4 regions of the Mesorhizobium sp. M0830 genome follow, and region 2 is predicted to be linked to each of the others. Evidence: riboswitches for the same ligand, from Rfam matches in the RefSeq annotation. Region 2 holds a riboswitch; each other region holds the start of a gene.

Evidence for each region. A riboswitch is a leader RNA that binds a small molecule or an ion and turns the genes downstream of it on or off. The one in region 2 is predicted to bind cobalamin.
Region 1: it holds a riboswitch for cobalamin, as region 2 does, so the genes downstream of both, NKI20_RS04265 (DUF1636 family protein) here and bluB (5,6-dimethylbenzimidazole synthase) in region 2, are expected to answer to the same signal.
Region 3: it holds a riboswitch for cobalamin, as region 2 does, so the genes downstream of both, metE (5-methyltetrahydropteroyltriglutamate--homocysteine S-methyltransferase) here and bluB (5,6-dimethylbenzimidazole synthase) in region 2, are expected to answer to the same signal.
Region 4: it holds a riboswitch for cobalamin, as region 2 does, so the genes downstream of both, NKI20_RS04070 (CbtB domain-containing protein) here and bluB (5,6-dimethylbenzimidazole synthase) in region 2, are expected to answer to the same signal.

What each region holds. Positions count from the first base shown of each region.
Region 1 is NZ_JAMYOR010000004.1:88,819-94,059, reverse strand. Features, by position in the region: gene NKI20_RS04275 (cobaltochelatase subunit CobN) at 1-734, opposite strand, end outside; gene cobW (cobalamin biosynthesis protein CobW) at 753-1,790, opposite strand; gene NKI20_RS04265 (DUF1636 family protein) at 1,787-2,221, opposite strand; cobalamin riboswitch at 2,261-2,465, opposite strand; partial or broken gene NKI20_RS04260 (winged helix-turn-helix domain-containing protein) at 2,494-3,521, opposite strand; gene NKI20_RS04250 (NADH-quinone oxidoreductase subunit A) at 4,011-4,376, shown strand; gene NKI20_RS04245 (NuoB/complex I 20 kDa subunit family protein) at 4,367-4,948, shown strand; gene NKI20_RS04240 (NADH-quinone oxidoreductase subunit C) at 4,953-5,241, shown strand, end outside.
Region 2 is NZ_JAMYOR010000018.1:98,625-103,865, forward strand. Features, by position in the region: gene NKI20_RS13780 (pirin family protein) at 1-45, opposite strand, end outside; gene NKI20_RS13785 (DUF2277 domain-containing protein) at 84-350, opposite strand; gene NKI20_RS13790 (exodeoxyribonuclease VII small subunit) at 450-701, opposite strand; gene NKI20_RS13795 (histone deacetylase family protein) at 705-1,631, opposite strand; cobalamin riboswitch at 1,753-1,932, shown strand; gene bluB (5,6-dimethylbenzimidazole synthase) at 1,981-2,727, shown strand; gene NKI20_RS13805 (hypothetical protein) at 2,728-3,711, opposite strand; gene NKI20_RS13810 (TetR/AcrR family transcriptional regulator) at 3,806-4,414, opposite strand; gene NKI20_RS13815 (MFS transporter) at 4,536-5,241, shown strand, end outside.
Region 3 is NZ_JAMYOR010000046.1:17,076-22,316, reverse strand. Features, by position in the region: gene NKI20_RS23645 (alpha,alpha-trehalose-phosphate synthase (UDP-forming)) at 169-1,863, shown strand; cobalamin riboswitch at 2,424-2,625, shown strand; gene metE (5-methyltetrahydropteroyltriglutamate--homocysteine S-methyltransferase) at 2,721-5,072, shown strand.
Region 4 is NZ_JAMYOR010000004.1:48,752-53,992, forward strand. Features, by position in the region: gene cobO (cob(I)yrinic acid a,c-diamide adenosyltransferase) at 1-483, opposite strand, end outside; gene cobU (bifunctional adenosylcobinamide kinase/adenosylcobinamide-phosphate guanylyltransferase) at 485-928, opposite strand; gene NKI20_RS04065 (CbtA family protein) at 1,101-1,868, opposite strand; gene NKI20_RS04070 (CbtB domain-containing protein) at 1,884-2,063, opposite strand; cobalamin riboswitch at 2,100-2,296, opposite strand; gene NKI20_RS04075 (MFS transporter) at 2,422-3,621, opposite strand; gene NKI20_RS04080 (heparan-alpha-glucosaminide N-acetyltransferase) at 3,846-4,844, shown strand; gene NKI20_RS04085 (methyltransferase family protein) at 4,841-5,241, shown strand, end outside.

The DNA.
Region 1 (5,241 bases), on a different contig from region 2:
GCGCCGTCATCAGGGATTTCGCCAATCGCGGATATCCGAGATAGATTCCTATCTGACGGGGCAGATGAGGAGCCGGCTTTGGTGACAGCCGATCTCCCCCCTTGCGGGGGAGATGTCCGGCAGGACAGAGGGGGGTGTGACGGAACGCCAACACTCGATGCGTCCGGCTTCTCCACAACTCCGCATGCGGGCTCGTAAAACCCAGCCTTCGGGACCGCGACCGGCTCGACGACAGGCTCATTCTGTCCCGCTAACCTTGCCAGCTTCCGCACCAGCGCGCTCATATTCGCCGGGCCGCCCTCGCGGAAATAGTCGAGCAAGCCGTCGAGTTCTTCGCGCGGCAGCGTCGAGGCTTCGATCAGCCTTAGGTCCTCGTCGCGGCATTCGCCAGGCAGCAGCGCCAGTTTTATACCGCGCGCCCGCGCCGTCGAGGCAAGCTGGTCGCAGCCGTAGCGCCACCAGTCGTAGCCGCCGAGGATGCGGACGAGGATGATCTTGGCGTGACGGGCGACGCTGTCGACCCAGAGGTCGACGGACATGGGATGGCGCAAGTCGCGCAGAGCCGCCAGCCGCATCGAGGGCAGGCGGTCGGCGTCGGCCTTCCATGCTGCCGCCAGTCCGGCGAGGTCGCTGTCGGTGAAGGACAGGGCCACGATATCCGCCGGCGTCTGCCGCAGATCGACCGGCTCGGCGAGGTCGTCGAGCGAGGCGGATGTCGTGGTTAGGATGTGCATCGCAACCTGTGTCCGAAATCAGCCGGCGAGTATACGTTCGATAGCCGGGCGGTTCAGCCCCTTGAGGCCGATGACGACAAGGCGCGAGCGGCGGTCGTCCTGCGCTGTCCAGGCGCGGTCATAGTAGTGGTTGACGCGCGGCCCGACGGCCTGCAGCAGCAGCCGCATCGGCTTGCCGCCGACCTCGACGAAGCCCTTCACGCGCAGCACGTTCTCTTCCTCGGCAGCCGTGGCGACGCGTTTCGCCAGTTCGTCCGGATTGGCTATCGAGGCAATATCGACGATGAACGTATCGAAGTCGTCATGCTCGTGGTCGAACGCGCCGTCGTGATGAGACTTGCGGTTTTCGATATCGTCCTCGACGGCGAGACCGAGGCCGAGCAGCACGGAGGGATCCACCTTGCCATGTGACGTCGGCACGATCTTCACCGCGCGGGCGGAGTGTTCGCCAATGATGGCATTGGCGCGGGCGGTGCCGGCGGCGTCCATCAGGTCGCTCTTCGACAGGATGATCAGGTCGGCACAGGCGATCTGGTCCTCGAACACCTCCTCGACCGGATCGTCGTGGTCGAGCGTCTCATCCTGAGCGCGCTGCGCCTGCAAGGCGTCCATGTCGTTGGCGACGCGTCCCTCGGCCAATGCCGGCCCGTCGACCACGGCGATGACGCCATCAACGGTCACGCGGCTTTTCACGCTCGGCCACTGGAAAGCCTGGACCAGCGGCTTGGGCAAAGCGAGGCCGGAAGTCTCGATCAGGATGTGGTCGACCTTCGGAGTCAGCGCGAGGATCTGGTCGAGCGCCGGCACGAAATCGTCGGCGACGGTGCAGCAGATGCAGCCATTGGCCAGTTCGACGATGTTTTCCTCGGGGCAGGTGTCGATGCCGCAGCCCTTCAGGATCTCGCCGTCGATGCCGATGTCGCCGAACTCGTTGACGATGATGGCAATGCGCTTGCCGCCGGCGTTTTCCAGGAGATGGCGGACCAGCGTCGTCTTGCCGGCGCCGAGAAAGCCGGTGACGACGGTGCAGGGGACGCGGGAGACGGAAGCAGTCATTTCAAGTCCTTCAACAGGTCGAGGGGAGGGATGCGGGCAACAAGGCCGCGCTTCAGGCTATCGGGCCGGCCGCGCCACGGGATCAAACCGTCGGTCGAGGTGGCGAAGAGCTTCGCGCCGGTGACGAGATCGCTGCCACTGGTTGCCGTCAGGTCGCCGAAGACATAACTCCAGCACCCGTCGCGCAGGATGGCGGCGCTGAGCCGCCGCTTGCAATTGCCGAGACATTCGACGCTGCCGATGCGAATGTTGTCGCCCGACGCGGCGCGTCGCGTGTCGTCCGCCAGCAGTTCGCCGGCGCGGGGATGGGCGTCGGAGCCGGTTTCATCGCGGCAGGAGGCGCAGACGATCACGGTGACGCCAGCCAAGGCATCATCATGGCCGGACGAAACATCCGCTGTGCCAGCCGAAAAACTGCTGTCGTGGTCCAAAGATCGTGCTCCTTGCCCGGAAACCCGCCGGGCGATCGGATTCTATAGACGCAGACGGCAGGTCTCCTGGCTCGCGGGTCATCGCCTTGGGTAGCCGCCTTCCCGGGATCACCCCAGTGGCTTTCGGCCTTGGCTCTTCGCTTACAGTTGCGGGGACAGCCGCGGATTTGGGATTTCGTCCCGCACCGCATTCCCTCTTGGCTCCTCTCGTTGAAGAGAAGAGACCGTCTGTACCGGATTTAGGCTTTTGCAGGCGGCGGTGTCAACGCGGCTTACGACATGGCGATGGCGGCCAGCGCCGGACCCAAGTCACCGGCGGGCGTCACTTCCATGCGCTCAAGGCCAAGCCAGCCCTGCATCTGCTTCAATTCCTCGAAGAGCTGAGCAGCGGTTTCAGGCGGCGCGCCGGACTCGGCATAGGCGGCATGGACGCGCAGGGCACTGGCCGGCCGGTCGGCCTTGAGGTCGACGCGCGCGACGATCCTGTCGCCGAGCAGGAACGGCAGGACATAATAGCCGTATTGCCGCTTGTCGGCCGGAGTGTAGATTTCGATGCGGTAGTGGAAATCGAACAGCCGCTCCGTGCGCGAGCGTTCGAAGACCACCGGATCGAACGGCGCCAGCAGGGTGCGTGCCTCGATCTTGCGCGGCAGACGGGCGTCCTTGTGAAGATAAGCGGGCTTGTCCCAGCCTTCGACGCGCACCGGCAGCAATTCGCCTGTTTCAACCAGTTCCTCCAGCCGGCCTTTCATGTCGGCCGGCGACAGGCGGAAATAGTCGCGCAAATCGCCTGATGTCGCGATGCCGTGGGCTCGGGCGGAAATGCGCAGCAATTCGCGGTGCGCGTCCTCGGCGGCCGGAACCGGAAGATCGAGGATCGCCTGCGGCAGCACACGCTCGGGCAGGTCATAGAAGCGTTCGAAACCGCGACGGTGCGCCGTGGTGATGCGTCCGGCCAGAACAGCCATTCGAAGGCATGCTTGGCATGGCTCCAGCCCCACCAGCCACCCGAGCCCTTCTGGCCCTCGATCGCGGAGGCGGCGGTCGGGCCGCGCTCGACGACCTGGCGGTAGATCTCTTCGACATAGGCGGCGTGCTCGCGGCCCCATTTGGCGAGGCCCAGATACATTTCGTCGCCGCGCTCGGCCCGTTGCATGCGCCAGCGCATCAGCGGATATGTCTCGACCGGCAGGAAAGAGGCCTCATGCGCCCAATATTCGAAGACCGTGCGCTTGCGCGTCACGGCCGCATTGTCGAGCAAGGCGAGAGGGTAAGGGCCAAGGCGCGAATAGAGCGGCATGTAATGAGCGCGCACCACCGCGCTGACGGAATCGATCTGCAGCAGACCGGTTCGAGCCAGCACGCGGGCAAAATGGCGGCGGTCGGGCGTAGCTGTTGGGCGGGGATCGAGAAAACCTTGGGCGGCAAGCGCGATGCGCCGGGCCATGGGGAGCGAGATCTTTTCCTTCATGCAGGCGTCACTCTGAGGGCGATGATGGGTGATTCCGGACAATGCTAGCAGGGTTTTGGCGGCAACCATGTCAGGAGAGAAAAGTGGAGTAAAAGGCGAAGGAAATCAAACAGGAGCGGATCGGACCAGTTTGCCGCGATAAGCCGTCCAGGTCAGTGTTTTGAACAAGGTTTGACTTGCTTCGCTGGAAGTGCTGCGCTAACCCTCGCCGCGTTGCAGCATAGGCCCTTAAAACGGTTCAGCGGTTAAACTGTCACGCTTCCGCATTAGGGTCCGGTGCTGTAATCAACGTGGATTGGCGCCAACGGAAAGCCGAGCATGAACGCACTCTTGAGCTCATACCTGCCCATCGTCCTGTTCATTGGCGTGGCGCTGGTTGTCGGCCTGGCGCTGCTGGCCGCACCCTTCCTGGTGGCTTACCGCAACCCCGATCCCGAAAAGCTTTCCGCCTACGAGTGCGGTTTCAACTCGTTCGACGACGCCCGCATGAAGTTCGACATCCGATTCTACCTGGTGTCGATCCTGTTCATCATCTTCGACCTGGAAGTGGCCTTCCTTTTTCCGTGGGCGGTGTCGTTCTCGAAGATCGGAATGCTCGGCTTCTGGTCGATGATGGTGTTTCTGGCGGTGCTGACCATCGGCTTTGCGTATGAATGGAAAAAAGGAGCGCTGGAATGGGATTGAACGACAGTTCAGGCACCCTCGTCGCGCCGAAGCCTAAAGGTATCCTCGATCCCAATACCGGCCGGCCGGTAGGGGGAGACGATCCCTTCTTCCTCGAGATCAACAACGAACTGGCCGACAAGGGCTTTCTCGTCACGTCGACAGAGGCGCTGATCACCTGGGCGCGCAGCGGTTCGCTGATGTTCATGACCTTCGGTCTTGCCTGCTGCGCGGTCGAGATGATCCACACCTCGATGCCGCGCTATGACTCGGAGAGGTTCGGCGTCGCGCCGCGCGCGTCTCCGCGCCAGTCAGACATCATGATCGTCGCCGGCACGCTGACCAACAAGATGGCGCCGGCGTTGCGCAAGGTCTACGACCAGATGCCGGAGCCGCGTTACGTCATCTCGATGGGCTCATGCGCCAATGGCGGCGGCTACTACCACTATTCCTATTCGGTGGTGCGCGGCTGCGACCGCATCGTGCCGGTCGACATCTATGTGCCCGGCTGCCCGCCGAGCGCCGAAGCGCTGCTTTACGGCATTCTTCTCTTGCAGAAGAAAATCCGCCGCACCGGCACGATCGAACGGTAAATCCATGACCGCATCCCTGAGCGAACTGTCGACCTATCTCGGCGAGAAGCTGATCGACCGCGTGAATGACGCTGATATCGCCTATGGCGAGCTTACCGTTCGCGTCGAGCCGCGCGATCTGGTCGAGGTCATGACCTTCCTGCGCGACGATACGCGCTGCCAGTTCATCTCGATCATCGACATCTGCGGTGCGGACTATCCGTCACGCGCCAAGCGTTTCGACGTCGTCTATCATCTCCTGTCGCCGAAGCAGAATGTGCGCATCCGCGTCAAGGTGCAGGCCGACGAGGAAA
Region 2 (5,241 bases):
GAAGGCGTCGCCGGCCCCTGGGTCTTTCCCCGGGAAGAAGCTCATGCACTCTCCTTGTCAGCGCCAGAGGCAGCCTGGACGCTTCAGGCAAACCGGATCGCCGATTTCGCCCTTAGTTTGGCCGCCACTTCCTCGCGATTGCGAGGATGCTGATGGGTTTCGAGTGAATCGAGCAGTTCGCGCGCCGATGCCGCGATGGCTTCGACCGCGTGGTCGAAGGCATGCTGGTTCTGCTTCGAAGGCCGCGTCGTTCCGCTCAGCTTGCGGACAAACTGAAGTGCCGCGTCGCGGACTTCGTCGTTGGTCGCGGGCGGATCAAAATTGAACAGGGTCTTGATGTTTCTGCACATCGTTTCCGTATCTCCTCTTGTCCTGAGCTGTTTCAATCAAGACGAACTCTATGCTCAATCATGATCGTGTCCAAAAAGTCGGTGAGACGGCTGCGTCCCTCAGTCCGCGTCGAGCGGCTCCGTTCCAACCGGCTTGCCGTCACGCGACAGCCTGATCTTCTCGACCTTGTCCTCGGCTGCCTTCAGCAGCCGGTCGCAATGCGCCTTCAGCGCTTCGCCGCGCTCATAGATCTTGATCGACTGATCGAGCGGCACGTCGCCACGCTCAAGATCATCGACGATCTTTTCCAGCGCGTCGAGTGCCTGTTCGAAGCTCATCGCCTTCACATCGTCGTTGGTCTCACCGGCCATCATTCATCCTTTCATCAGTCGCCCGACATGGGCGGCGACCGAAAATGCCAATCCCTGCAGATCGTAACCACCCTCGAGCAGGCTGACGAGCCGGTCGCCGCTGTGACGCGCGGCGCGCTGCATCAGCTGGCCGGTCGCCCAGTCGAAATCGTCCTCGGTCAGGTTGATCTCGGCCAGCGGATCGCGGTGATGTGCGTCGAACCCGGCCGAAATGATGATCAGGTCGGGCGCGAAATTGTCGAGCGCCGGCAGCACGCGTGACAGGAAGGCATCGCGAAACACCTCGCTGCCGGTCTGCGGCGCCAGCGGTACGTTGACGATGTTGCCGGCACCGGTTTCGTTCTTCGCGCCGGTGCCGGGGTAGAGCGGCATCTGGTGCGTCGAGCAATAGAGCACCGACGGATCGTCCCAGAAAATATCCTGCGTGCCGTTGCCGTGATGCACGTCCCAGTCGACGACGGCAACACGCTCGATACCATGCTTCTTCTGCGCATAACGCGCCGCGATCGCCGCCGTATTGAACAGACAAAAACCCATCGCCGTGGTTTTTTCGGCATGGTGGCCGGGCGGCCGCGCCGCGACGAAGACATTGTCGGCGCGGCCTGCAAAGACGTCGTCGACGGCTGCATTGGCCGCACCGATTGCGGTGATCGCCGCCTGCCAGCTCTTCGGGCTGGCGGTGGTGTCGGCATCGATGCGGGCGATTCCCTCGTCGGGAATGGCGGCGCGCACGCGGGCGACGAAATCGGCGGGATGAGCATAGAGGATGGTGGCCTCGTCGCCTTCCGGCGCCTGGATACGATCGAGCGCGGCAAAAGCCTCGTCGTCCAGCACGCGCTCGATGGCGCGCAAGCGGTCCGGCCGCTCGGGATGGCCGGGCGGCGTGAGGTGCTCAAGGAAGATCGGATGGGTATAGAGACGGGTAGCCATCGTCCTAATCTAGTGACCCGGATCGGCAAAGGCCATGCACGGGCGGCCGATGACTGGGGAAAATCGCGCCTGCGTCCATTCGCGTCGCTGCAGGCATTGGCGTCGTCCGCGCTTCGGCGTAAGGTCCGTGACACTGCCTGGTGCCCGCCGCAAGCGGGAGAATCGGGAACACGGTTGAATTCCGTGGCGTGCCCAACGCTGTAAGGGGGACCGCGCCGGTATATGCCACTGTCGATGACGGGAAGGCACCGGACGCGGGTTGATCCCGAGCCAGAAGACCGGCCTGGCAGGCATCGTCATCCGCATGGTCAGGCGGTTGGCATCGATTGCAATCGCAAGGGGACAAGCGATGCCGGAACACATGACCGCTGCTGTTGGCGATGGATTTGAGCAGAATGCGCGCGATGCGGTGTATCGCGCCATGTTCACGCGGCGCGACGTCCGCAGCCATTTCCTGCCCACCGGGCTCGACGATGAGGTGCTGGCGCGGCTGCTGCTTGCCGCCCATCACGCGCCGTCGGTCGGCTTCATGCAGCCTTGGAACTTCATCGTCATTCGCGATGCCGAGCGACGGGAAAAGGTGCGCGACCTGTTCCTGGCGGCGCGCCAGCAGGAACTGCCCGCCATTGCGGAAGAGCGGCAGGCGCTCTACCGCAAACTCAAGCTGGAAGGCATTTGCGAAAGCGCGCTCAACATCTGCATCACCTGCGATCGCGAGCGTTCGAAGGGTTCGCCACTGGGACGCTCGCACAATCCGGAGATGGACCTCTATAGCACGGTCTGCGCGGTGCAGAATTTCTGGCTGGCGGCGCGCGCCGAAGGCGTCGGTGTCGGCTGGGTCAGCATCATCGAGGCGCAAGCGCTGAAAGGCCTGCTTTCTATTCCGGAGCATGTGACCCCGGTCGCCTATCTCTGCGTCGGCCGCGTCTCGGAGTTCGCGCCAAAACCTGACCTTGAAACGCATGGCTGGGGACGGCGGCTGCCGCTGCCGGAACTGATCATGAGCGAGACGTTTTCCGGGCAAGGTGAAGTGCTGCTCAAATCGACCGTGGCGCGCCTCAACACCGTTTCTGCCGCGCCGTCGAGCCCTCGCTGATCAGGGTGTCGCGCCGGCCGGTCCCCAGCGCGAGCCGCCAAAGGAGGCCAGCGCCTTGTCCTTGAGTTCCCTGAACTTCGACGACGCCTCCGCCAGCCGGGTGTCCCAGGCCGGATCTGGCACCTGGCCCGCGATGGTCTTGAAATAGACCTGCATCAGGCAAGCGATGGCGAAGGGCTCGATGAACGCCGCCTTGAAGGCCCAGGCGAAGACGATGGCTAGCACGAAGGCCCAGCCCGCCAATTGCCCTGGCATCAGGAAAAGAATGGCGGCGGCCGGCGCCAGCATCAGCAGGAAGATAACGAAGGATACGCCCCACATGATGACCGCCAGCCAGACGGCGTTCTTGACCATCACCTTGCCGTTCTGGGCATAGAGCACGACGCCTTGGCGCGCCGTCTCGAACGGCGAGGACGAATTGATGCGAATGTTGTAGCCGAGGATGATCTCGTCGACATAGGTCAGCGACAGGCGGATCACCGTGTTGATGAAGGAGACCAGACCGCTCAAACCCGGGATCGGCAGGAAGGCGGCGATGCCGCCGAGCAGGCCGGTGATGGCCCGGATGGCGCCCTTGACCAGCTGATCGACGACGAAAAGGATGTTGGCCTCGGCAAAACGCTGGGTGACGATATCCTTGGCGTAGGCGATCTGGTCCTGGCCGCCGGGAATGTCACGGCCGTCGATCAGATGGACCATCACGGCGATGTGGCCGGCCTTGACGACATAGAGGATGTATTCGCGGATCCAGTAGACGGCGATCGAGACGATGCCGAAACCGACCACCCCGCCCCACAAGGCAAAGGACATCGGCCCGTCGGGATCGGTGGAGATGTGGCCGACGCCATAGCCGACGGAGGCGCCCGTGCCGGTCGCCATGATGTAGGCCAGTGTGATGCCGAAATAGACGATCATGCGAAAGACAATGAACGGCCAGGTCCGCATCATGATGGACACCGACCTGCCGATATCGAAATCCCACATGCCCCGAATCTCCCCCTCAGAGGTGGTGAAAGAGGATGGACCCAACCCGGCGATTGTCAATTGCCGGCCGCGGCGCCGGGCCACCGATGGGATTTCAGTTCGGTTGCGAACCTGGCCTTTTGAGTAGGCCTTCGAGCAGTTGCTTGAACGCCACCACCACCTTCTTCGACGTCGCTTCGGGGTCGTTCGAATTGGCGATCCGTTGCGCCGCCTGGCTGCTCGCCCCATTGATCAGCCGCGAGGCAGTTTCGGGGTCGAGGCTGGAGACTACGACCCCCTCCTCCTGAAGCGCCGTCAGATGGCCGGTCATTGAAGCGATGCACGCATTGGCGTTCGGCCATTGTGCCGGATCCCCCAGAACGGCCGGGCCATCCCGGAACATGATGCGCTGGATTTCCGGCTCCAATGCCATCTCAATATAGGTCGTGCATTCGTCGACAAAATGCTGCCAGCGGGTCGGCGCTCTCGACGCGACCTCATCGATGCGTGCCGCCATCTCGCCGTCGATTTCGGTGATGACCGCCTGCAGCAGGCCCTTCTTGTCGCCGAAATGATGATAGAGCGCGCCGCGAGTCAGCCCGGCCGATGCGGTGAAATCATCCATCGAGGCTTCGGCATAGCCGATCGTGCCGAAAGCATGGCGGGCTGCCGCGATCAGCTTGGCACGCGTCTCGGCAATCATCTCCTTGCGGGGTTTGTGCATGGCTCCTGGCCCTATCCACATACGAACCGTATGCCAATTGACATACGCGGCGTATGCTCTATTTAACATTCATACGCATCGTATGTAATTGTCGAATCGTGCTTTGTCGAGGAACCAACCCATGCAAAATCCCTATTCGGAGATCTTTCGTGCCCCCGGAACCAAGGGCTTTGCCGCCGCGGGCTTCATAGCGCGCCTGCCGATCGCCATGGCGCCAATCGGTATCGTGGCAATGCTGTCGCAGACGCGCGGCGAATATTGGCTGGCCGGCGCCGTCGCCGCGACATTCGCGCTCGCCAACGCTTTCCTGGCGCCGCAGATATCGAGACTGGTGGATCGCCTTGGCCAGACGCGGATCGTAGTGCCCACCACCATCATTTCGGTGCTGGCTTTCGTCGTATTGGTTGCGGCCGCCAACCAAGACTGGCCGGTGTGGATGCTGTTCGTGTCGGCACTGCTGGCGGCGGCGATGCCAAGCATCCCGGCAATGGTGCGCGCGCGCTGGACCGAAATTTTTCGCGGGCGGCCTCAGATGAACACCGCGTTCGCCTTCGAGTCGGCGGCCGACGAACTGGTCTACATAGCCGGGGCATCGCTGTCGGTGGGCTTGAGTGCCGCCCTGTTCCCGGAAGCGGGCATGGTGGCGAGCACGTTGTTTCTCGCATTCGGATCGATCGCCTTCATCCTGCAACGCTCGACCGAGCCGCAAGTGCGACCGGTGGAACAGGGCTCTGGCGGCTCCGCAATCCGCCTGCGACCGGTTCAGATCATCACCTTCGCCCTGATCTTCGTCGGCGCAACCTTCGCGACGACGGAAGTGAGCACCG
Region 3 (5,241 bases), on a different contig from region 2:
CGTCGCCAGCTATTTTCGCGATAAGCCGGTTCTTGAGGGCGCCGAAGCCGAAACGCGACGATCGGTCGCCATTTGCTCTGACGCTCGTCAGATTCTCGTCAGCAGGGGGTGTGCCAATCTGGGAATGCCAGTTGCTCCATAATGGGGAATATTCAACGGAGGCATGAAATGGACGCATTGAACAACGCCAACTCGCCGCGCCGGAACCTCACATGGCAAACTGGGGCTGTTCACGAACTAATCGCTTTTGAACAACCCCTGAGAGACTTGCCACAGGAGCGAGAACAACAAGCCGAAGTTGGCCCGTCCCGTCCTGTTGTCTCAGCCGCAGACCAGCGCTTCAACACGGCGGCCCAGCAGCCACATAGGAGTCTTATCGCAATTTCCAACCGCGGTGCGACTGTCAATTCTGATCAGCCCAAGACAGGCGGGCTTTCGGCGGCCCTGGAGTGCGTCGTGGAGCGTTCCGGCGCGGTCTGGGTAGGTTTTTCCGAGCATCTGGGCGACGGGGATAAGCAACAGGTGCCCCTCGTGCAGCGTGGAAAAGGTCAAATCGGGTGGCTCGATGGGCCGGCAGCGGACTATTCTCGGTACTATCAAGGTTTTGCAAATTCAATATTGTGGCCGGCGCTCCACTCGCTGCCGGACCGGATCTCAGGCTCGGAAGAGGATTATAAAAGTTATCGCGACGTCAATGCCTTCATGGCGCGCGCGGTGTCCGAATTGGGAGATAACGCAGTCTACTGGGTTCATGACTACCATTTCCTGCCGCTCGGCGCTGATTTGCACAGACTCGGCATTGACCGGCCGATCGGCCATTTCCTGCATACGCCATGGCCCGAGTCTGACATGATGGAGCGCGTGCCCAATTCTGGCGAGCTAATGAAATGTATGCTCGAGTATGATCTGCTCGGTTTCCAGACCGACCGTGATGTGAGCAATTTCCTCGCCTGTGTCCAATCTCATTTGGGGCTGGAGAGCAAGAACGGGGTCGTTTTCTCGGACCATGGCCAGACGCAATGCCAAAATTTTCCTATAGGTATCGATCCGAAGCAATTCGAACAGTGTGCCGCAGATTCGCTTGAGGCGCAGAAAGCCTACATTTCGCAGTTGAAACTTGGCGGAGCAAAGCTAGTTATCGGCGTCGATCGGCTCGACTACACCAAGGGCATCGACAATCGGATTAAAGCTTTCGATCTGCTGGCAGTCGAGCCGCAACGTGTCTCGCTCTTGCAAATCGCAACTCCCTCACGTGGCGACATCCAAGCGTACAGCGAATATCGGCGCGACGTCGAAAGACTCGTCAATCAAGTCAACAACCGGCATGGCACGGACGAGTGGATGCCGATTATCTATGAGAACAGGTCGTTCACCCAAGCTGAGATAGCGGGTCTTTACAGAGCCGCGCGTGTTTGCGTTGTGACGCCGTTGCGCGATGGCATGAATCTTGTGGCGAAAGAATACATTGCTGCACAAGATCCGAGCGACCCTGGCGTTCTGGTGTTATCGAAGTTTGCCGGCGCGGCCGAAGACTTCGGCGAGGACGCCCTGCTGGTAAATCCGAGGCTCTCCGACGAGATAGCTACCGCGATCTCAAGAGCGGCCAGCATGCCGCGCGAAGAACGCATCCAACGCTGGCGGAGGATGATGGACAAACTTGAAGCGTATACGATCCACCATTGGTCAGCGGACTTCGTTCGGCAACTGGACAGCAGCCGGGTTACGGTCCCTGCGGATCACTTCCACTATGTTGGCTTGGGCTGGATCAGCGAAGCCCAAATGCCTTCGTATCGGACCGAGCCAGAATTGCACACCGCGCTGACGCGTGCACTGGATAAAAACTGGGTCCTGCCGATCGTATGATCCAGAATATGAAGCACGCGAGCTTTGCCTGCATTTGCGCATCCCTCAATGCCGAGCGCTTGGAGAGAGAGATACTTATACTGACCGCCTGAATGCGGCTTAAGCGGCTTATCGGGACCACAGTCGGGCTTTGCATCAGACCCTTGAGCCAGGCTCGGTCAGTGTGGTCTCTTGCCGCCGAGCGGAGTCATCACGATTGCCTAGTCACCCGTGATGACGACTGGCGTGCCAATTCCCGCGATTTGGCGCTCACTCCGAGAAAACCGCTTCTACCACGCACGCACGGCTTGCGGCCGCATCGTTAAACATCGCCACCAATGCGATCTTCTGCATTCTAATGACGTTGTCACGCGCTTGAAGTCTTGTCCGAAATCCTTCATCGGCGACCTTCGAGGGATGTCGCAGCCCGACAGGGATCCATTAGTTGGACAATGGTGGCAGCGGAGCAGCGCCGCCAATGGGCGACTGAATATTTCACAATGTTAGACAAGCGTAAAAGCGAAATCACATAACGACATAAACATTTCGTTATGCGTCATTGACAAAAGAGCGGACTGCTGTGATTGTCTGCGTGTCGTGGTTCTCGCGTGCGGCGCTGCCGCAGCGGAGCTAAGAGGGAAGCCGGTGCAATGCCGGCGCTGCCCCCGCAACTGTTAGCGGCGAGCCAACCCCACTCATGTCACTGAGGCGAATACCCTCAGGAAGACGGGTAGAGGCTATGACCCCGCGAGCCAGGAGACCTGCCACGGCGAATTACGTCCACGGGCGGGGTGTCTCGGTGGCCGCTGCAAGCCGGCGTTCGTGCCGGCCTGCTAGCGCCTTCCTTGTCATCGACGCCCCAACCATCGGGGTATGACATGACTGACTCTCAGGAAATTCCTGTAGCAACGCTCGGCGTGCCGCGCTTCGGTCGTCGGCGAGAACTGAAATTCGCGCTTGAAAGCTACTGGTCCGGAACATCGTCCGCTGGCGAACTTCTCATGACGTCGAAGGCGCTCCGTGCCGCTAGCTGGGAAGAGCAGCGTGATCGCGGCGTGTCGAAAATACCGTCAAACGACTTCTCGCTTTACGACCATGTGCTCGACACCGCAGCCATGGTCGGCGCCATTCCCTCCCGTTACGGCTGGAATAGCGGCGAGGTCCCACTTGACATCTACTTCGCAATGGCGCGCGGCAACCAGGGTCAGACGGAGGATTGTGCACACGCTGGTCACCAGGAGGCGGCTCATGGGCCCGGTGTAACCGCGATGGAAATGACCAAGTGGTTTGACACAAACTACCACTACATTGTGCCGGAACTCGATGATGATCAGACGTTCGCCCTCTCGTCAACGAAGCCGGTCGATTACTTCCTCGAGGCTAAAGCTCTCGGCATTCACACACGCCCAGTCATCCTTGGACCCATCACCTTCCTCAAGCTGGCGAAATCGCCTGCCGAAGGGTTCGATCCTATCGCGCTCCTACCGCGGCTGCTGCCCGTTTACGAGCAACTCCTGCAGAGGCTGAGGCTGTCGGGAGCCGACTGGGTGCAGATCGATGAGCCAGCGCTTGTTCTCGATCTGTACCCGAACGAACGAGCTGCGTTCGAATTCGCCTATGGCCAGCTGTCGAAAGCCGCGCCCGAGCTGAAGATCATGCTGGCTACGTATTTCGGGTCGCTGGGAGACAATCTCGAAACCGCGGTTTCTCTGCCCCTGGCCGGGCTGCATATTGATCTCGTGCGCGCTCCCGAGCAGCTGGAAACGGTGGGTCGGCTCGCTCCGAAGGATCTGGTGCTCTCGCTTGGCTTGATCGATGGCCGCAACGTCTGGCGTGCGAACCTGCCCGCCATTCTCGACCGCATCAAACCGATCGTCGCCGGCTGGCCCTTGGACCGCGTCGAGATCGCGCCTTCTTGCTCGATGCTGCATGTGCCGATCGACCTGCGCATGGAGCCGGAACTCGAGGCGGACATCAGGTCGTGGCTCGCCTTCGCGGCCCAGAAGACCGACGAGCTGGTCTTGCTGGCCCGGGCCCTGTCCCAAGGCAGGGATGCGGTGGCAGCCGCGTTGAAAGCGTCTGCCGAGGCTGCCGCCACTCGCGTGACGTCCACGAAGATCCATGACCCGCTTGTTGAGGGGCGGATCGCCAGCATTGACCATAGCATAAAGCGACGAGAGAGCGCTTTTGGCGAGCGCTCCAGAGTCCAGGCCGGCACGCTCGGGCTGCCGCCGTTCCCGACGACGACAATCGGGTCCTTCCCGCAGACGCCGCAGGTACGCCGCGCGCGGGCCGCTCATGCGAAGGGCCAGCTGAGCTATGTCGACTACGAGACGTTCCTGAAGAAGGAGATCGAGGCTGCAATTCGCTGGCAGGAAGAGATCGGGCTGGACGTGCTGGTGCACGGTGAGTTCGAGCGAAACGACATGGTACAGCATTTCGGCGAGCAGTTGTCCGGCTTCGCGCTCACCCAGCATGCCTGGGTACAAAGCTATGGGTCGCGCTACGTGCGTCCCCCCATCATTTTCGGCGACGTATCGAGGCGCAATCCGATGACAGTGCGCTGGTGGCAATTCGCCCAGTCGCTTACGGAAAAGCCCGTGAAGGGAATGCTCACAGGCCCAGTCACCATTCTCAACTGGTCTTTTGTTCGCGACGACGTACCCCGCTCCGAAGCCTGCCGCCAGATCGCGCTCGCCATCCGCGACGAAGTGACGGATCTCGAAAGATCCGGCGCAAGGATGGTCCAGATCGATGAGGCCGCGTTTCGCGAAGGATTGCCACTGCGCCAATCTGACTGGAAAGTCTATCTCGACTGGGCTGTCGAATGTTTCCGGATCGCTTCAACGGGTGTAAAGGACGCGACTCAAATTCATACCCACATGTGCTATTCGGAGTTCAACGAGATCATTCACGCGATTGCTGGAATGGATGCGGATGTCATTTCGATTGAGACGTCGCGCTCGAAGATGGAACTGTTGGACGCCTTCACGAGCTCCAAATATCCGAACGAAATCGGTCCCGGCGTCTATGATATTCACTCACCACGCGTCCCGGAAGTCGGCGAGATTTCGGACTTAGTCATGCTTGCCCGCGAGCGACTGTCCGACGGCCAACTGTGGATAAACCCGGACTGTGGCCTCAAAACACGCAAATGGGAGGAGGTCCGCCCTGCCCTCATGAACATGGTCGCTGCAGCACGCGCGCTCCGGCAGAAAGTGCAGGCGTAAGGCTTCTCTTCCTCACCGTGTGGGGAGTTGCCGGTGGCGGATGTCGGCCGGGAATATGCCAAACCGATCACACTCTTGAAAATAAGCCACACGGCGAAAATGTGCAATTTTCCTTCGGCACGTGTCCTCATCCCGCAGAAATATAAATGTGACACCACGCTATAGTATT
Region 4 (5,241 bases), on a different contig from region 2:
GCCTTCGCGGCGGGCTTTCAGCGCCGCAACCACCTTGTCGAGATCGAGATAGTCGTAGCGCAGCGCGATGTTCAACTCGTCGAGCACCAGCAGGCTGATTGACGGATCGGCCATCAGCTCGAGCACCTTGGCCCACGCCGCTTCGGCCGCGGCGATGTCACGCTTCAGATCCTGCGTTTCCCAGGTGAAGCCCTCGCCCATCGCGTGCCAGATGACGCGGTCGCCGAAGGCGGCGAAGGCGTCTTTCTCGCCGGTATGCCATTTGCCCTTGATGAACTGGACGACGCCGACGCGCTTGCCGTAGCCGAGCATCCGCAGCGCGAGACCGAAGGCGGCCGTCGTCTTACCCTTGCCCGGCCCGGTGTTGACGATCAGCAGCCCCTTCTCGACCGTCTTGCTCGCCACCTCGGCATCCTGCACCGCCTTGCGCTTGGCCATCTTGGCGCGGTGGCGTTCTTCGTCCTTATTGTCGACGTCGGTCATGTCATTTCACCTTCAGCGGGAGTCCCGCCACCATCAGCAGCACTGTGTCGGCGACGGCAGCGATCTGCTGGTTAAGCCGGCCGGCGGCATCGCGAAACCGGCGCGCCAGTGCGTTGTCAGGCACGATGCCTTGCCCGACTTCATTGGACACCACGAACCAGGGCCCGCGCGGCCGCGACAGCACCTCCGCCAGTCGCCGGCATTCCAGCTCGAGATCATGTTCGGCCAGCATATGATTGGTCAGCCACAATGTCAGGCAGTCGACAAGCACCGGCTGGTTGTCGGGCAAGGCCGCGAGCGCGCCGGCAAGATCGAGCGGTGCGTCGATGGTCGTCCAGCCTTCGCCGCGGCGTGAGCGGTGCAGCGCGATGCGCTCGCGCATCTCATCGTCATAGGCTTGCGCCGTCGCGATATAGGTCCATGGCGAGGGCAAGGCCGTCGCCAGGGTTTCGGCGTGGGGGGGGGGGGGGGGGGGGCGGCCGGGGCGGGGGCGGGGGGGGGGGGGGGGGGGGTGGGCGGGGGGGGGGCGGGCGGGGGGGGGGGGGGGGGGGGGGGGGGGGGCGGCGGCGGGGGGGCGGCCCCCCCCACCGCCGATGAGGAAGGTCAGTGCCTTGCTGTCAGGCAAAGCTGTCGCGCAGGCTGGTCGCGGTGCCGGTGAAGCGGCCGCGGACCACGCCGACGACCGCGCCGAGCACCAGCCAGAACACCAGATTGGTCACTGTCACCGCCACCACGAACTGGTGGTGCAGGCCTTCGGGGATCGCCGTCTCGTAACTGCCGGGCTGCGGCGCGCCGACGATGTGCGGAGCGACGATCAAGGCCACAGCCAGGATCGCCAGCGGCAGCGACTTGCGGAAGGCGATCAGGCCGAGCCCGGCCGCGGTCATCGCTACGGTAGCCCACCACCAGATCTGGCGCTCGGTCAGATCGGCCGCTGGCATGGCCGGCAGTTCCGGCGGCAGGCCTAGGCCCGGCGCCAGCGTGAACACGGCAAAGCCGGCCAGCCCCCAGAAGACGCCCTGGCGCCAGCCACCGATGCCGCCGGCGAATTCGGAAACCGCGACCAGGATCAAGGCGAAGCCGATGCCGGTGACGATGTTGGCAAGCACGCTGAAGGCGAAACGTTCGAAACCGTCTGCCGGCGCCCAACCCTCGTCTTCGGCGGCCGGGGCGGCTTCCGCTGCCGGAGCGGCTGTGCTCATGGCATTGCTATCCGTTGGGGCCGGAACGGCATGGTCATGGTGATGCCCGCCGCCGGCCTGTTCGTAGACTTCCGCCTTCAGGATCAGCGGCACGGTGGCGTAGGCCTGCATGCAGGCGAGAACGACACCGGCCACGAGCCCTGCGATCGCCGCAATGAACACGACGTTGCGAAACAGGTTCATGATGTCAGATCCTCGTCAGTGGCAGGGAAACGCCATCGAGTGGCGATAGTCGTGAGCCGCATTGTGGACCGCATCGATATGCGAGAAGCCGACAAAGCCCATCACGAAAACGCCGAGCAGCGCCGCGAGCGCGAGCTGCATGAAGCGCGACTGCGAGGAGACGGAGGCGCCGAGGGAGACGGAAGCAGTAGTCATGTCTTGTCCTTTCGCCCTCCACCCGAGGGCATCGAAGTCAGTTTCCTGTCGCCGGCAGGTCTCCTGGCTCGCGGATCAGCGCCCTTCCCCACCTTCCCGAAGAAGAAATCTTCAGTGGCATATGGAGAGGACTACCGCACACAGTTGCGGGGGCAGCCACGGCATTGGGCGAAACTCGCCCTCACCGCATTCCCTCTTGGCTCCAAAATGGAACCGACGACATTGCCGACTATAGGCAGAATCGTCGCCTCCAGCAAACCAAATTCCGGCGGCAACCATCGCGAATGCGTCGTGCCAGTGAGGGCCTCCGCTGCCGCAGGCACCTTGGCATGCGGCACTTCCACCAAAGCCCTGAAGATCAAAGCGATTTCGGCAGATAGCGCCACGTCACGAAGCCGCAGACCGCAGCCAGCAGGCCCAGCGTGACGAACACCGAGCCTAGGCCGAAAAACGCCAGCACCACCGAATAGACCAGCGGCGGCGTCAGTTCGGAAAAGTCGAGATAGGTCCGGTAGACCGCCGCCATCTGCGATCTTTCATAGGAGCGCACCGAGCGCATGAAGGCGGTCGAGCCGAGTGCGTCGAGCGCGATGGTGAAGAAGGCGCCGCCAAGCAGGAAGGCGCCGGTGAGCAGCGGCACGGTCTCGCCGACGAAGCCTGCCGCCAGCAGCATGGCCGACATGGCGAAATAGGCAAATGTCATCGTCCTGCGGCTGCCAAAACGCTTTCCCGCCTTGCCCCAGAAGATGGCCATGAACAGCAGCGCGTTGCCGGCCGAAACCAGCACGCCGCCGGCCAGCTTGCCTTCGCCGGTGATGACCATGAACAGCGGCCCATAGACGAAGAACGTCGTCCAGAAACAGGAGCGGCCGAAAGCGATCAGCCAGGCCAGTCTGAGCCTGGGCTGCGCCACGAAGCGGCCGATATTGGCGAGCGGATTGACCGGGCGCGTCTGGCCCGGGCTAATCGACGGGTTGTCGCCGAGCCGGTAAGTCCAGAACAGCGCCAGCAAGGCCAGGGCGAAGATCGCCACGGCGCCATGCGCGGCATAGATGCCGAAGTGCGTGTAGAGGAAGATGCCGAGCGTCGGCCCGCCGGTCCACGCCAACATCGACCACGCCATGCGCAGCGATTCGGCCTGCATGAAATCGGTCTTGCGGATATGGTCCATGATATAGAGGTTGAGCGTGATCGACAGCGCGCTGGCGCCCATCACGCGGCACAGCATGCCGGCCAGTTGCCCGGCAAGCGTATGGGTGACGAAGAACAGCGAGCCGATGGCAAGCAGGCAGGCGCCAGCGGTGTAGACCCAGCGCCGGGCAAAGCGGCGGATCAGCATTGGCATGAAGAGCGTCACCGACAGGCCGAGCATCGCCACGACGGTGTAGAGGATCGAGACGATCTGCTCGTTGTGCAGGATCTCATAGGCCTGGATCGGGATGACGCTCGACACCGTGGCGCGGGCGAAGGATTCGACCGCATAGAGCGAGGCGAAGGTGCGCGCGTCCGCGGCCTTTAGGGCCGGAAGCCAGATCGGATGGCGCACATGGGTGGACATTGCTTCCCCAAAGCAGAATCTATCGGACCAAATCTGCCGTGGCGATGCCGGCGCCAATAAGAGGAAACCGACGCGTACCCGGCAAAAAACGAAGTCGGCCAAAGGCTTCCCGGCACTGGCCTAAAGCGGCGCCTGATCCGGCGTCCTCGGCAAAATTCCCGGCCTTCTTTTGTTCGGTGCAACCGTGATAGTCGTTTTGCGGGGCTGAATCAGAATGCGAGACCATGAGCATCCAAACGCCGACCGCACCCGTTCAGGATCGACCAAGGCGCATCGTCGCCATCGACATCGTGCGCGGCATCGCGCTGATCGCCATGGCGAGCTACCATTTCACCTGGGATCTGGAATTCTTCGGCTACACCGATCCCGGCCTGACCGCCTTCGGCTGGTGGAAGATCTACGCGCGCTGCATCGCCTCGACCTTCCTGTTCCTGGTCGGCGTCAGCCTGTACCTCGCCCATGGCAAGAAAATCCGCTGGAACGGCTTCTGGAAGCGTTTCGCCATGGTCGCGGGAGCCGCGATCGCGATTTCGATCGTCACCCGCATCGCCACCCCGGACGGCTTCATCTTCTTCGGCATATTGCACGAGATCGCGCTGGCCAGCCTGCTCGGCCTGCTGTTTCTTCGCCTGCCGGCTTTACTGACCATGGTGGTTGCCGCGCTGGTCATCGCGGCGCCGGTCTATTTGCGCTTCGAGGCCTTCGACCATCCATGGCTGTGGTGGGTCGGCCTGTCGGCGGTCAATCCGCGTTCCAACGACTACGTTCCACTGTTCCCATGGTTCGGCGCCGTGCTTCTGGGTATAGGCTCCACCAGGCTTGCCGCGGGCGCGGGTATCTTGACGTGGCTGGCGAACCTCAAGGCCGGGCGCTGGGCCAACCCGCTGGTCTTCATCGGCCGGCACAGCCTGGCCTTCTACCTGATCCACCAGCCATTGCTGATCGGCTGCGTTTGGCTGTTCTCGCAGATCATGCCGGCGCAGGTCGAAACCCCGCAGGTGAATTTCCTCAAAACCTGCCAGCTGTCCTGCGAGCAGTCGCGCGACACCGAGTTCTGTTCCAGCTACTGTGTCTGCATGCTCGATACGCTCGAGGGCGAGGCGACGCTTGATCGGCTCTACAACAACGATCAGACTGCGGAATGGAAATCACACTTGTCCGACCTTGCCGGCATGTGTACCGCCAACACCGACAGCAAGTTGATGGAGGAAGGGGTCAAATGACCGAGAACCAGCCGAAGCCGGGGCTCATCCCGTGGCCGCCGCTGATCTACACCGCCGCCATCGCCATCAGCATCGCGCTGGGCCTGCTCTATCCCCTGCCCTGGATCGGCGACCTCTTGGGCGATATTCTGTTCGCCGCCGGCTGGGTGGCGCTGTTCGGCGTCGCAGCACTCTGGTTCACCGCGATCCGCACCATGATCCGGGCCAAGACAACGCTCAACCCGAACGCGGTGCCTGACCACCTCGTCACGTCGGGTCCCTTCGGCATCACCCGCAATCCGATCTATCTGGCCAACACACTGCTGTTGATCGGCGTCGCCTTTGTCTCAGGGATAGTCTGGTTCCTGCCGATGGCGCTCATCGCGGCCTTCGCCACGCAGAAGATGGCGATCGAGAG